Regions from separate parts of the Neobacillus sp. OS1-32 genome, predicted to be linked through region 4. Evidence: predicted binding sites of a transcription regulator. Region 4 holds the regulator's gene; each other region holds the start of a gene.
What was found. The regulator Rex, encoded in region 4, represses fermentation and respiration genes when NADH is low (regulators of the CRP and FNR family bind a similar motif). The targets are predictions, from matches to a motif close to TTGTGAAATATTTCACAA.
Positions count from the first base shown of each region.

Region 1 (3,179 bases), 1.1 Mb from region 4:
TTTCCGTGCTGGGGGCTTCTGTTTTCCTTTGGTTATTAATTTTCTTTATCTCCAGAGGAATTCAAACCGCGGCCATCATGAATATCGTTGTGACGATTGCGAAGCTCATCCCGATCTTTTTATTCATTGTCATTGCCCTGTTTGCGTTTCATTTTCATACCTTCACATTAGATTTTTGGGGTGGCACGTCATTTAACCTAGCAAACGTTATGACCCAAACGAAAAGTACGATGCTCGTCACACTATGGGTTTTTACCGGAGTGGAAGGGGCTGTTGTTTTATCACGCCGGGCTCGGAAGAAAAAGGACGTTGGCCGAGCGACGGTCATCGGCTTAATGTCCACCTTAACGATTTATATTTTAATCTCCTTATTATCCTTGGGTGTCATGACCCGAGGGGAACTTTCAAGTCTAAAAAGCCCTTCGATGGCATATGTTCTGGAAAGTATCGTGGGTCCTTGGGGGGCCATGTTTATTAATCTTGGCTTGATTATCTCGTTACTGGGGGCTCTGCTTGGCTGGACTTTATTTTCTGCAGAAATTCCATATCTGGCAGGAAAAGATGGAACTTTCCCGAAATTTTTCACGAAGGAAAATAAGCATAATGTTCCCACGAACTCCCTTATTTTCACGGGACTTTTGATTCAAATATTCCTTCTAACCTTGTTAATTTCCGATAAGCCTTACCAGTTTGCTTTTTCGATGGCCAGTTCGACCATCTTAGTGCCTTACCTTTTTTCGGCTTTATATCAAGTGAAGTACAGCTGGCAGCATAAAGAAACAAAACAAATAATTATTGGTATCATTGCTTCTATCTATAGTTTTTGGATCTTATATGCAGCAGGGGTGACCTATTTATTATTGACATCGATATTATATTCACTGGGTACTCTCATTTTCTTATACGCCGCCAAAGAAAAGCAGCAGAAAGCGTTTAAACCATTTGAACTCTTATGGGCATGTCTCTTTATTCTGTTTGCCATTATTGCAATCATCATGCTAGCAACAGGAAAAATTCAAATATAGTTAAAAAGGTTGGCAATTTGCCAACCTTTCTTCTATTACTAATCGTTTTAATTTTGCGAATTCATCTTTGTCATTTGTGTGACATCCGTTGGTTATTCAATTATTTCCTTTAAAAATCAATATTTTTTATGAATATATTCATAAGTATGCAAATCCCCTTATACAAACAACAAAAAAATGTAATGAATTTAACAGTTTAATTGTGAAGAGGCAAACAAAATTTTTCTTGCACATTGCCTAAAATAAAGTTGTAGCAAGGAAGTTAATAAAAAGGAGGAAGAAAGATGAGCAGTATTCAAGAGACGACACGCGAGAGAGAAACAACCAAATTAAGTCATCCGATCAATGTCACATCAGAAATTGGTACTTTAAAAACCGTTCTATTGAAACGGCCTGGAAAAGAAGTTGAAAACCTAGTGCCAGAGTATTTACAACGGCTATTATTCGACGACATTCCATATCTACCAATTATCCAAAGAGAACATGACTACTTTGCCGAGACATTAAAAAATCGAGGCGTAGAAGTACTATACCTCGAAAAATTAGTTTCTGAAACACTCAATAATTCAGAACTAAAAAATCAATTTGTTGATGACATTTTACGCGAAAGCAACGCAAATGTCAATGGTGCTGGAAAAGCATTAAAAGAATATTTATTGTCATTCTCAACCCCAGATATGGTTGATAAAATCATGAGCGGTGTCCTCAAAAAGGAAATCGAAACGAGCAAGAAGACCCGTTTATACGAGTTAATGGAAGACCATTATCCATTTTATTTGGATCCAATGCCAAACCTTTATTTCACTCGTGACCCTGCAGCAAGTATGGGCAATGGTTTAACGATTAATAAAATGCGTGAGCCTGCACGCCGCCGTGAATCTTTATTTATGGAATATATTATTAAACATCATCCAAGATTTGCCGGTCATGATGTTCCAGTTTGGCTAGATCGTGATTATGAATTCCCAATTGAAGGTGGAGACGAACTTATTTTAAGTAATGAAGTCATTGCTATTGGGGTTTCTGCACGTACATCTGCAAGAGCAATTGAAAAACTGGCTCTTAATCTATTTAAAAAGAACAGCTCCTTCAAGAAAGTTCTAGCTGTTGAGATTCCTAAGAGCCGTGCCTTCATGCACCTAGATACCGTCTTTACAATGGTAGACTATGACAAGTTTACGATTCACCCAGCTATTCAAGGACCAGAAGGCAACATGAACGTATACATCCTTGAAAAAGGTCCGGATGAAGACCATGTTAATATCACACATCGCAACAACCTTCAAGAAGCTTTAAAAGAAGCTCTTGGACTCAGCGAGCTGATCCTTATCCCTTGCGGTGGCGGTGATGAAATTGCTGCTGCCCGTGAACAATGGAATGACGGTTCCAACACATTGGCCATTGCCCCAGGTGTTGTTGTGACATATGACCGCAACTACATTTCGAATCAATTGTTACGTGAGCACGGAATTGAGGTCATTGAAGTCTTAAGCTCGGAATTATCCCGTGGCCGTGGGGGCCCTCGCTGCATGAGCATGCCAATTGTTCGTGAGGATCTTCGTAAGTAATTTGTTTGATAGGAGAGATTAAATATGGAAGCAACTGTATCTAAATTACACGGAAGAAGCTTTCTTCGTGAAATGGATTTTACAAAAGAAGAATTTGTATCTTTTATCGATTTAGCAATGAAATTAAAAGACGAGAAAAAACGGGGCATCAAACACCGTTATTTAGAAGGTAAAAATATTGCATTGTTATTTGAAAAACCATCTACTCGTACACGCTGTGCCTTCACAGTTGCTTGTATTGATCTTGGTGCACATCCTGAATATTTAGGAAAAGACGATATCCAATTAGGTAAAAAAGAATCAATCGAAGACACAGCAAAAGTATTAGGCCGCATGTTTGATGGGATTGAATTCCGTGGCTTTGAACACAAAAAGGTAGAAATGCTGGCTGAACATTCCGGCGTTCCGGTTTGGAATGGTTTGACTGACCAATGGCATCCAACCCAAACACTTGCTGACTTCTTAACAGTAAAAGAAAACTTTGGCCATCTTGAAGGCATCAAGTTTGTCTATGTTGGCGACGGCCGTAACAACGTTGCTAACAGCTTGCTTGTTGGCGGTGCCCTTGTTGGAATGGACGTACGGA
Region 1 is NZ_CP133263.1:4,133,261-4,136,439, reverse strand. It holds gene arcD (arginine-ornithine antiporter) at 1-1,025, shown strand, start outside; gene arcA (arginine deiminase) at 1,310-2,593, shown strand; gene argF (ornithine carbamoyltransferase) at 2,618-3,179, shown strand, end outside.
Region 1: the regulator Rex is predicted to act here: its motif matches at 1,152-1,169, upstream of arcA (arginine deiminase).

Region 2 (3,179 bases), 620 kb from region 4:
TCCGGTTGACGAGCAATCCCTTCAACTGTACGACCTACGATAAGACCGTTACCAATACCTGCGCCTACTGCTGCTAAACCAATTGCAATTGCTGCTGCTATAAGATTCATTACTTTGTTCCTCCTTAAAATGTATCGATAAGTATTTTTATTTTTTCAAAAATATATTAATGGTCGCTGCTCACTTTATGAGACATATAAACCATTGTTAACATCGTAAAAATATATGCCTGGATGGTGCCGACGAAAATCGAGAAGGCCTGCCAAACAAGCGTCAGCGGTGCCGCGGCAATCAAGCCGAGGGCTCCTTGGTGTGCTAAACCGGCTGCTAACAGTGAAAGCAATAATTCACCGGCATAGATGTTTCCGTAAAGACGCAAACCAAGCGTTAAGGTATTGGCAAATTCTTCAATAATCTTTAACGGAAATAAGAATTTCATTGGAGAGAAGAATGTTCCTCCATATGCTTTCGGCCCCCTTAACTTAACTCCATAATAATGGGTCAGGCCCAAGATCATGACAGCTAAAGTTAATGTAATCATCGGGTCGGCAGTTGGTGATTTCCACCATAGCTTCTCATTTACCACGAGGGCAAATGGAAGACCGAGCATATTGGAAACAAAAATATACATAATTAATGTCAGCCCGAGGACGTGGAACCTCCCGCCATCTTTCCAATCCATTGTGCTGTTGATAATGCCTTTTACAAAGTCAAGCACCCACTCTAAGAAGTTCTGCATCCCGGTAGGTTTCATTGCCAGCCTGCGGGTTGCAAAAACAGCAATGAGAAAAACAATCAAACTTGCAACGGTAATCATCAAGAGATTCGCTGCATTAAACCAAAGACCTAAAAACTGAAAATCAGGAGAACCATGATTCATGTAATCTCACCTCGCTTCCCATTCACTTATGAACATGAAATGCATGATAAAAATAATCTATCATAATGACAATATAGGATGTCATTAGTCCCAACACAACAGCGATAATTTGGAAATATTGAGGATACATAACAGCAATCGCCCCGGCAATACCTGCTGCGGCGATCCGTTGCAACGAACCCAGCGATCGGACTTTTTTCCCTTGCGAGATGGCCTTGTCAAAACTCTCTGTCTTCCTTACTAACAGCCAGAGGTTCAAATAACTAAAGCAAGTCCCAAGGATTAATCCTAAAAAGAAAGTTTGGTAAGATGTAAAACCCCATCCAAGAACATAAATGGCTAATATGTAGAATATCCACTTTCGCTGCCTATTGTACATCTCTCGAAAATCCGGCATGGTTATTTATCTCCTGAATAGAAATGACGAATGGAAGCAAGCATTGAATAAACTCCAGCAGCAAGTCCCAAAAGTAAGCCAATGATTAAAAAGATCGGCTCTGTTCCCCAATGCCCGTCTACCCATCTGCCTGCAAATATACCGATTAAGATGGAGCCAACCAACTGCGAGACAATAGCAGACATCAGTGCCATCGCTTGAAATGGATTGCGGTTTTTTTGCATATAAAATCATCCTCACCTTCAATAAGTGAGAAAAAATATATAAAGGATATTGTAAATGATTTAAATCATTATGGCACAAGAAAAATGTGACATTTTTGTGAAAAAACACTCATTTACATCCTTTGTTAGCATACAATAGGCACCTAGCAAAGTCAATTAATTTAGCCATAATTAATACCTTGAAATTACCATAATTTCTCCCATATGGTATCTACAGTCAGAATGATTATTGTATGGCATATTTAGTCGTAAACATTATTATTGTATGGCATATTTAATCGTATTTTTGCCAAAATTGTGTCAGTTTTGTGAACATTTTATGACTTCCAAATAATTTGAACCATTTTATTCCTTTTTTTCTACCAGAAAACATAGTGTCCTTTCTGACAAATTATTTTAAAATGGTAATCAGTGTTTCGATGTAGTCCTCTTTACCCGCCTTTTTGGCAAATACTTTGGCCAGGTACGTTCCGGACGGCGGCAGTTCGGCCGCTGGTAATTCTTTGCTGATTAGCCCCTTTTTCAACCTCGTGCTTGTATCCAGAAAGGCAACAAACCGGTAACTCTCCGGGTTAAATAAGGCAATCCCAAATTCCTCGGCACCTCCCGGCAAATACACCTCATAACGATAGCTGCCCGGATGATCTCCCATGGCAAAATCAAACCCCATCACCCTCGGATAACCCGGTTCCTCAAGGACGTACAAGTAAGGAAGACTGAGGATTCGCGAACCGGCGTGTAATCTCAAATAACCATCATGGATTTTCTTTTTAAAGACAGCCGGGTCGACGGTTAAACGAATCGTAATGACTTTTGACTGTTTTGGGCCAAGGATAAACGAAAATGGCAGGCGCCAATGAAGGCCGTCTTCATGGGCCGGTATCGCAAACGAGTAACGCTGTCTTCGACTGCTGACATTGTGAACCTGAAGCTTAACTTGATGAACATGATTACTGTTGGAAAATTTATCAAACCTAATACTGCCGGGGGTCACCAGTGATTCCGCTTGAATCGCTTCGGCAACCTGGATCCGGCCAGCCCCTTGTTCGTATGTACGATAGTGGGCGGGCGCCTTTGTTTGCTGCGTCTCGCTCGTCGCGGTTAAGGGTTGGGCGGTATTCATTAACGCCGCTTTGATTTGTTCCGGAGTCCAATCAGGATGGGCCTGCTTGATCAGGGCGCAGGCTCCGGCCACATGCGGCGCCGCCATACTCGTGCCCTGCAATGACAAATATCCGCCGGGAATGGTGGAGTTAATCGCGACCCCAGGAGCGAGAATATCCGGCTTAATTTCCCACGTCCCCGTTACTGGTCCCCGGGAGCTAAACTCGGCCAGCTGATCTTTTTCCTTTTTAATCAGGAGGCGGACCAATGTTGGCTGCTGTTTTAGCAACCATTCTCCGTCTTTTTTGGTCAACGAACCAACCGGGATGGCGGTTTCTGCCTCGAGATTGCCGAGAAAGCTGCCAGCCACATTATTGTAAATCAGAACGGCTTTGGCCCCTGCTTCCTGAGCATTCTTGGCTTTTTCGGAAAAGGTTAATCCTCCCCGCTTGATGAGTACCACTTTCCCTGCTGCATGGCGGAGGTCCTTCTTGCGCCCAAGGCCGCCATCGACCAAGTCATACGATCGGTCCAGCGTCCAATCTGTCGAGCCCTCCAGCGGCTGAATTCGCAG
Region 2 is NZ_CP133263.1:3,613,712-3,616,890, reverse strand. It holds gene atpE (F0F1 ATP synthase subunit C) at 1-110, opposite strand, end outside; gene atpB (F0F1 ATP synthase subunit A) at 167-880, opposite strand; gene RCG24_RS17930 (ATP synthase subunit I) at 903-1,277, opposite strand; gene RCG24_RS17925 (AtpZ/AtpI family protein) at 1,280-1,501, opposite strand; gene RCG24_RS17920 (S8 family serine peptidase) at 1,893-3,179, opposite strand, start outside.
Region 2: the regulator Rex is predicted to act here: its motif matches at 1,597-1,614, upstream of RCG24_RS17925 (AtpZ/AtpI family protein).

Region 3 (3,179 bases), 2.0 Mb from region 4:
TGACCTTTCTCTAATGCAATATGGAAAGTTTATCATAATTATGATAAGTTTGCAGATAATTTGCATAATTGGGTAAGATAACAAAGTGTATAGAAAATATTCTATAATAAAATACAACGGTAAATTATGAAAGGCTGAAAAAAATGAAATTCAGACTGGAATGGAAGTATAAATTAAAAAATAATCAAAAAGTTCACTGCTCTTCGGAATGGATTTCAGGAATGAATGCCATTCAAATGGGAGAAGAATTAGAAGCTGGCGGTAAGGCCAGTGAATTGTATTTTTATGATGAAAAAGGGACATCGTGGATATTAAAGGAAATGAAAAAGCTGGTTGTCGAAATTGAGGAGGATCCGCATGAAGTTACCGTCTATTTTGATGGCGGATTTAATCGAGAATCCAATCAGGCCGGGATTGGCGTGGTCATTTATTTTAAACAAGGGAAAAAGAAATATCGCATACGTGCTAATGAGTTAATAGAGGAAATGGATACAAACAATGAGGCGGAATATGCAGCATTTTACTATGCCTTAAATATACTGGAAGATTTAGGCGTTCGCCATTTGCCATGTGAATTTAAGGGTGATTCTCAGGGATTATTAAAGCAGTTGGAAGGTGAATGGCCGTGCTACGAAGAAGTGCTGAACCGATGGCTTGACCGGATCGAGGAAAAAATCAAGGCATTGGATCTGAAACCAGTCTACAAGGTTATTCCCAGAAAGGACAATAAAGAAGCGGATAAATTGGCAACCCAGGCATTAGAGGGAAAAGAAGTCTTCTCTAAAATGTTGATACTTTGATAAGCGGGGGTAGGAAAATTAGTGAAACCAACAGTCAGGAAAGAAGTTCTTCAACAAGTGGAATTGATCATGGCTCAATATTGTGAGGGCTGTTTTTTACATCGGCATTTGAAACAGGAAGGCGGCAGGAGACTTGCCCATCGCTTTTGCATTTCACAATGTACAGTTGGTGAAACTTTAAAGGAATATGGAAAAAAACTGATTTAATGACAAGCCAACATAGAAAAAGGTCGACATCATTTGTCGACCCTTAATTGTCTAATCTATAAATGGATCATAGTTTTACAACGTTAGCAGCTTGAGGTCCACGGTTTCCTTCGACGATTTCAAAAGAAACTTCTTGGCCTTCTTCTAATGATTTGTAGCCTTCACCTTGGATTGCGCTAAAATGTACGAATACATCGTCGCCGCCTTCGACTTCGATAAAACCAAAGCCTTTCTCATTGTTAAACCATTTAACTTTACCGTTTTGCATGTACTTCTTCCTCCTAAGCCTTTCGCGGCACCGCCTATATAGTGCCAAAGTAAAATATTACCATGTCACGTTTACCAACGCTTTGTTTCATTGTTAAATCTGTGTACATGATGCTTTAAATATACAATAAGAAAAAAGGCCAGTCAAGGAACGCTGAAGATTTTTACAAATATTATTGAGGAGATTTCTGGATTCAAAAACATTTAACATAAAGTAATTGAGGCCCCTCATATGTTAGATTATGACTAAATATTGAGGTGGGGATCCATGTATCGCTTTTCAATTGAAAAAGATGAATGGGTTTTAAGATTTTCTCCAAAGCTTTCCATTGATGCTGACGAACGGCAAATGATTTTGATGTCACTCCTTCACATAGGCGAGAAACTGTCGAAATATTCACATGGAGATGCCTTTATCATTTTTACAAAAAAGATCGGCGCTATTGTCTTTACTGTAGAAACAATCCCATCATTTATATTAACCGTATCAAATATTATTTCAGAAGAATATTGGTACAATCAAGATTCGGTCAGTTAAAAAAATAAGTGCAAGAGGTTCAACAGGGTGCCCATTGAGGCACCCTGTTTTGGTTGAACTAGGAATCATGTTAATATTGTAACAAATTTGACAAAAACTAGAGCACTTTCTTTGATTATCTTTGATAAGATAAATGTGAGGAATATCACATTTAAAAACAAATCGGCTTTTTTGTGGGTGCATAATTTTATTAACATAATAATCAAATAATCTAAAGGGAGTGTTATTAGTGGATCCGCTTTTTTTGGCAAGGGTTCAGTTTGCCGCGACAACGATTTTCCATTTCTTCTTTGTTCCGCTTTCCATTGGACTTGTCTTTATGGTAGCAATTATGGAAACCATGTATGTCGTGAAAAAAAATGAACTCTACAAAAAAATGGCAAAGTTTTGGGGGCATTTATTTTTAATTAATTTTGCCGTTGGTGTAGTTACCGGAATTATTCAAGAGTTTCAATTCGGCATGAACTGGTCAGATTACTCCCGATTTGTTGGGGACGTCTTCGGTGCTCCGTTGGCTATTGAAGCACTTTTGGCCTTTTTCATGGAATCTACTTTTATTGGATTGTGGATTTTTGGCTGGGACCGTTTGTCGAAAAAGGTCCATCTGGCTTGTATTTGGCTGGTTTCCCTTGGTACTACTTTATCGGCAATTTGGATCTTGACAGCCAACTCATTTATGCAGGTTCCGGTTGGATTTGCAATGAAAAACGGCCGTGCGGAAATGAATGACTTTTTGGCCTTAATTACGAATGGCCAATTACTTGTCGAATTTCCACATGTCTTTACGGGTGCCTTATGTACTGCGGCCTTCTTTGTTGCCGGAATTTGCGGCTATAATTTATTGAAAAAACGTCATATTGCTTTTTACAAAAAGTCCATGAAATTGGCTATAATTATTGGCCTAATCGGCAGTATTGGTGTTGCTCTTACGGGTCACACACAAGCCCAGTATCTTGTCAAAACACAGCCGATGAAAATGGCTGCAGCAGAAGGGATTTGGAAAGATACTGCTGATCCTGCGCCATGGTCTCTTTTTGCTTTAATTGATACTAAGAAACAGGAAAATAAATTTGAACTAAATATTCCATACGCCTTAAGCTTTTTATCCTATTCGAAATTTGAAGGTTCACTTAAAGGGATGGAAACACTGCAAAAGGAATATACTGAAAAGTATGACTCAATCGTAGGTGAGGGAACAAATTATATCCCTCCGGTAAAGACCACCTATTGGAGCTTTAGACTGATGGTCGGTTTTGGAGCAGCGATGATTCTTTTATCAATCATTGGTTTAATCCTCTGGAAAAGGGACCGGCTTGTTGCAAGTTCTACATTTTTGAAGTTTTTGGTGCCGGCAATAGCGTTCCCAT
Region 3 is NZ_CP133263.1:614,041-617,219, forward strand. It holds gene RCG24_RS03235 (reverse transcriptase-like protein) at 144-800, shown strand; gene RCG24_RS03240 (zinc-finger domain-containing protein) at 822-1,007, shown strand; gene cspD (cold-shock protein CspD) at 1,075-1,275, opposite strand; gene RCG24_RS03250 (hypothetical protein) at 1,543-1,812, shown strand; gene RCG24_RS03255 (cytochrome ubiquinol oxidase subunit I) at 2,042-3,179, shown strand, end outside.
Region 3: the regulator Rex is predicted to act here: its motif matches at 1,946-1,963, upstream of RCG24_RS03255 (cytochrome ubiquinol oxidase subunit I).

Region 4 (3,179 bases):
GGCCCCATCATACCCTTGTAAATATTGTTCAAGCCAGGAGAGCGTTTCGATATCCAGATGGTTGGTGGGCTCGTCCAATATTAAAATGTCCGGTTTCGTCAGCAGTAACTTACCTAACGCAAGCCGTGTTTTTTGACCGCCACTGAGGCTTGAGATCATCAATGAATGGTCATGAAAATTGAGTCCATGCAGCACGGAGCGAATATCCGCTTCAAATTGATAGCCGCCAAGTTCTTTAAACTGGACCTGTAAATGGTCATATTCATGAATAATTCGTTCGTACTTTGCCTGATGGTTAAAAATATCAGGATCAGCCATTTGCTCCTCAAGCTTGCGTAAAGATTTTTCCATCTTTCGAAGTGCTTCGAAGACACTCAACATTTCCTCCCAGATGGAAAAATTGGATTCCAAACCGGTATTCTGGGCTAAATAGCCGATTGTTACCTCTTTCGGCTTGATGATCTCGCCGCCATCATAAGACAGATGTCCAGCAATAATTTTCAATAATGTCGATTTACCTGCCCCGTTCCGGCCGACGAGGGCGACGCGGTCCCGAGTTTGTAATTCTAGCTTTATATTCGATAAAATAAGGTCAGCACCATAATATTTTTGTAATTGATTAACTTGCAGTAAAATCATGTTCATTCACCTCTATACTTACAAATAGTGTACCTTATTCCCGAAAGGGCGGCAATACGAGCAAAAAAGCCGTAATTGGATAAAAAAATATACCGTTAGTTCAAAGTTTCACACACATCGACAAAAAAATATAGTATCATTTGGGAGGAGGTATTTATAATGGCTGAGTTTACTCATTTTAATGAAGAAGGAAGAGCAAAGATGGTGGACGTCAGCAATAAGCCGAAAACAGTCCGCACTGCTTTTGCTCATTCCAGCATTACCGTAAGTGAAGAAATTTACCAAAAAATAACGCATCATGAAATGAAAAAAGGCGATGTCTTGGCAGTTGCTCAAGTTGCTGCGGTAATGGCGGCCAAGAAAACCTGGGAGATCATTCCGATGTGCCACCCTATTCCGTTAACAGGGATAAATATTAGTTTTTCCTGGGAGCAAATTCAATTAAAACAATACCAGTTACATATTGCCGTATCTGTGAAAACAATCGGTAGCACGGGAGTTGAGATGGAAGCGTTAACAGCAGCCTCTGCGTGTGCTTTAACGGTCTATGACATGTGTAAAGCAGTGGATAAGGGTATGGTAATCGGACCAACTTATTTAGTGGAAAAAACCGGCGGTAAAAGTGGTGACTATAAAAGAACCGACCTGATTTGAACATGCAGCAATGGAGCTAATACTTGAAGCGGGGTGAAGGAGAGAATGTCGAATGAAACGACGAAGATTCCACAGGCAACAGCAAAGCGGCTACCGTTATATTATCGGTTTTTAAAAAATCTGCATTCTTCTGGTAAACAAAGGGTGTCGTCAGCAGAGTTAAGTGAAGCAGTGAAGGTTGATTCAGCTACAATTCGCAGGGATTTTTCCTATTTTGGTGCCCTCGGGAAAAAAGGATATGGCTATAATGTAAATTATTTATTATCCTTTTTTCGGAAAACTCTGGACCAGGATGAATTAACGAAAGTAGCCCTAATTGGTGTGGGTAATTTAGGAACTGCCTTTTTAAATTATAATTTTATGAAAAATAATAATACCAAAATCACCTGCGCCTTCGATGTTGACCCTGGAAAGGTTGGAACATTAATTGGTGATGTTCCAGTTTTTGCGATGGATGATTTAGAAAAACATTTAAACGAAGAAGAGATTTCGGTGGTTATTTTAACAGTACCGGCTCAGGTTGCCCAATTGATTACGGACCGTCTTGGCAACACGAATGTAAAGGGGATCCTGAACTTTACCCCGGCAAGATTAAATGTCGCCAAATCGATTCGCGTACATCACATTGACCTCGCAGTTGAACTGCAATCACTGGTGTACTTTTTGAAGCATTATCCGAATGTCGACGAAACCGAAGAATAGGAGAAAAAGCTTTTCTGATGATGATCAGGGAAGCTTTTTTTAATTGTCTAAGTGAAAGCATGGTGTCAGGCACTGCAACAGGTACATGAGGCCATGCGTTTATTTATTGATGGGATAGCAGAAAAGACAAAAAGGGAGGATCGTAGTTTGAAGCTGTCCGGAAGGGGACGATGATTTGGTGATAGCTGTGCGGGATAATTGGCAATCAGCCCTATTTTCCAAAAAACAGAAAATAAAATTTTACAGCATAACAATGTTATGTTACACTGTAAAATAGAAAGGGGTTATCGAAAATGAGCGAGGAGTTAATTTCCAAAAAGGACTTATTGAGTTTAACCGGAATTTCGTATGGGCAGTTATACCGCTGGAAACGGAAGGATCTTATACCAGAGGAATGGTTTATCCGTAAATCAACATTTACAGGTCAAGAAACCTTTTTTCCCAAGGAAAGGATATTGGAACGGATTGAAAAAATTCAAACAATGAAGGAGAATTTGTCGCTGGATGAATTGGCAGATCTGTTATCACCAAATGTAACGGAAATTATTTTAACAAAGGATGAACTTATAAAACGTAACATTGTTTCAGAGACGGTTATGAATATTTACCAAGAAAGTGAGAGTGGCCATTTTCAGTTTGATTTTTCGAGGATTCTTGAGGCAAATGTATTGGAAAAACTGCTGCAATCAGGGGAGATCAATTTAGACGAAGGAAAAATGCTGCTTCAGCTTTTAAAGCTAAACCGCCCGCTAATTGAACAAAAACATGGGGAAATCGTCATCACGAGAAAGCTGGGGGTGTCCTCCTGTTTGCTGCTGATTAATGCTGAAAGTTTTCATTTTGAGTCTGGGACAAAGGTAGTTGCCAAGCTCTCGCTGTTAACCTGCATAGAGGAACTAAAGGCAAAATTATTTTAAATGTCGTGAAAAAACTGGAAATATCGGGTCATGCGGCGATTGGCGGCAGAGTAAAAGCTGAAGAAGTAAGGGTCAAGGGCATCTTGAAGGTGGCCAAGGACTGTGAAACGGAAATTTTTAAAGCAGAATCACAATTTATCATTGGTGGTTTGTTAAACGCAGAGCATATTGAGATTCAAATTTATGGTGAGTGTACAGCTAAGGAAATTGGCTGCCAAACGATTAAGGTCAAATATGAGTCATTCCATTCAAGCGGCGGCTTTGAGA
Region 4 is NZ_CP133263.1:2,992,970-2,996,148, reverse strand. It holds gene RCG24_RS14820 (ABC-F family ATP-binding cassette domain-containing protein) at 1-639, opposite strand, end outside; gene moaC (cyclic pyranopterin monophosphate synthase MoaC) at 799-1,293, shown strand; gene RCG24_RS14810 (redox-sensing transcriptional repressor Rex) at 1,339-1,995, shown strand; gene RCG24_RS14805 (YhbD family protein) at 2,289-2,912, shown strand; gene RCG24_RS14800 (cytoplasmic protein) at 2,918-3,179, shown strand, end outside.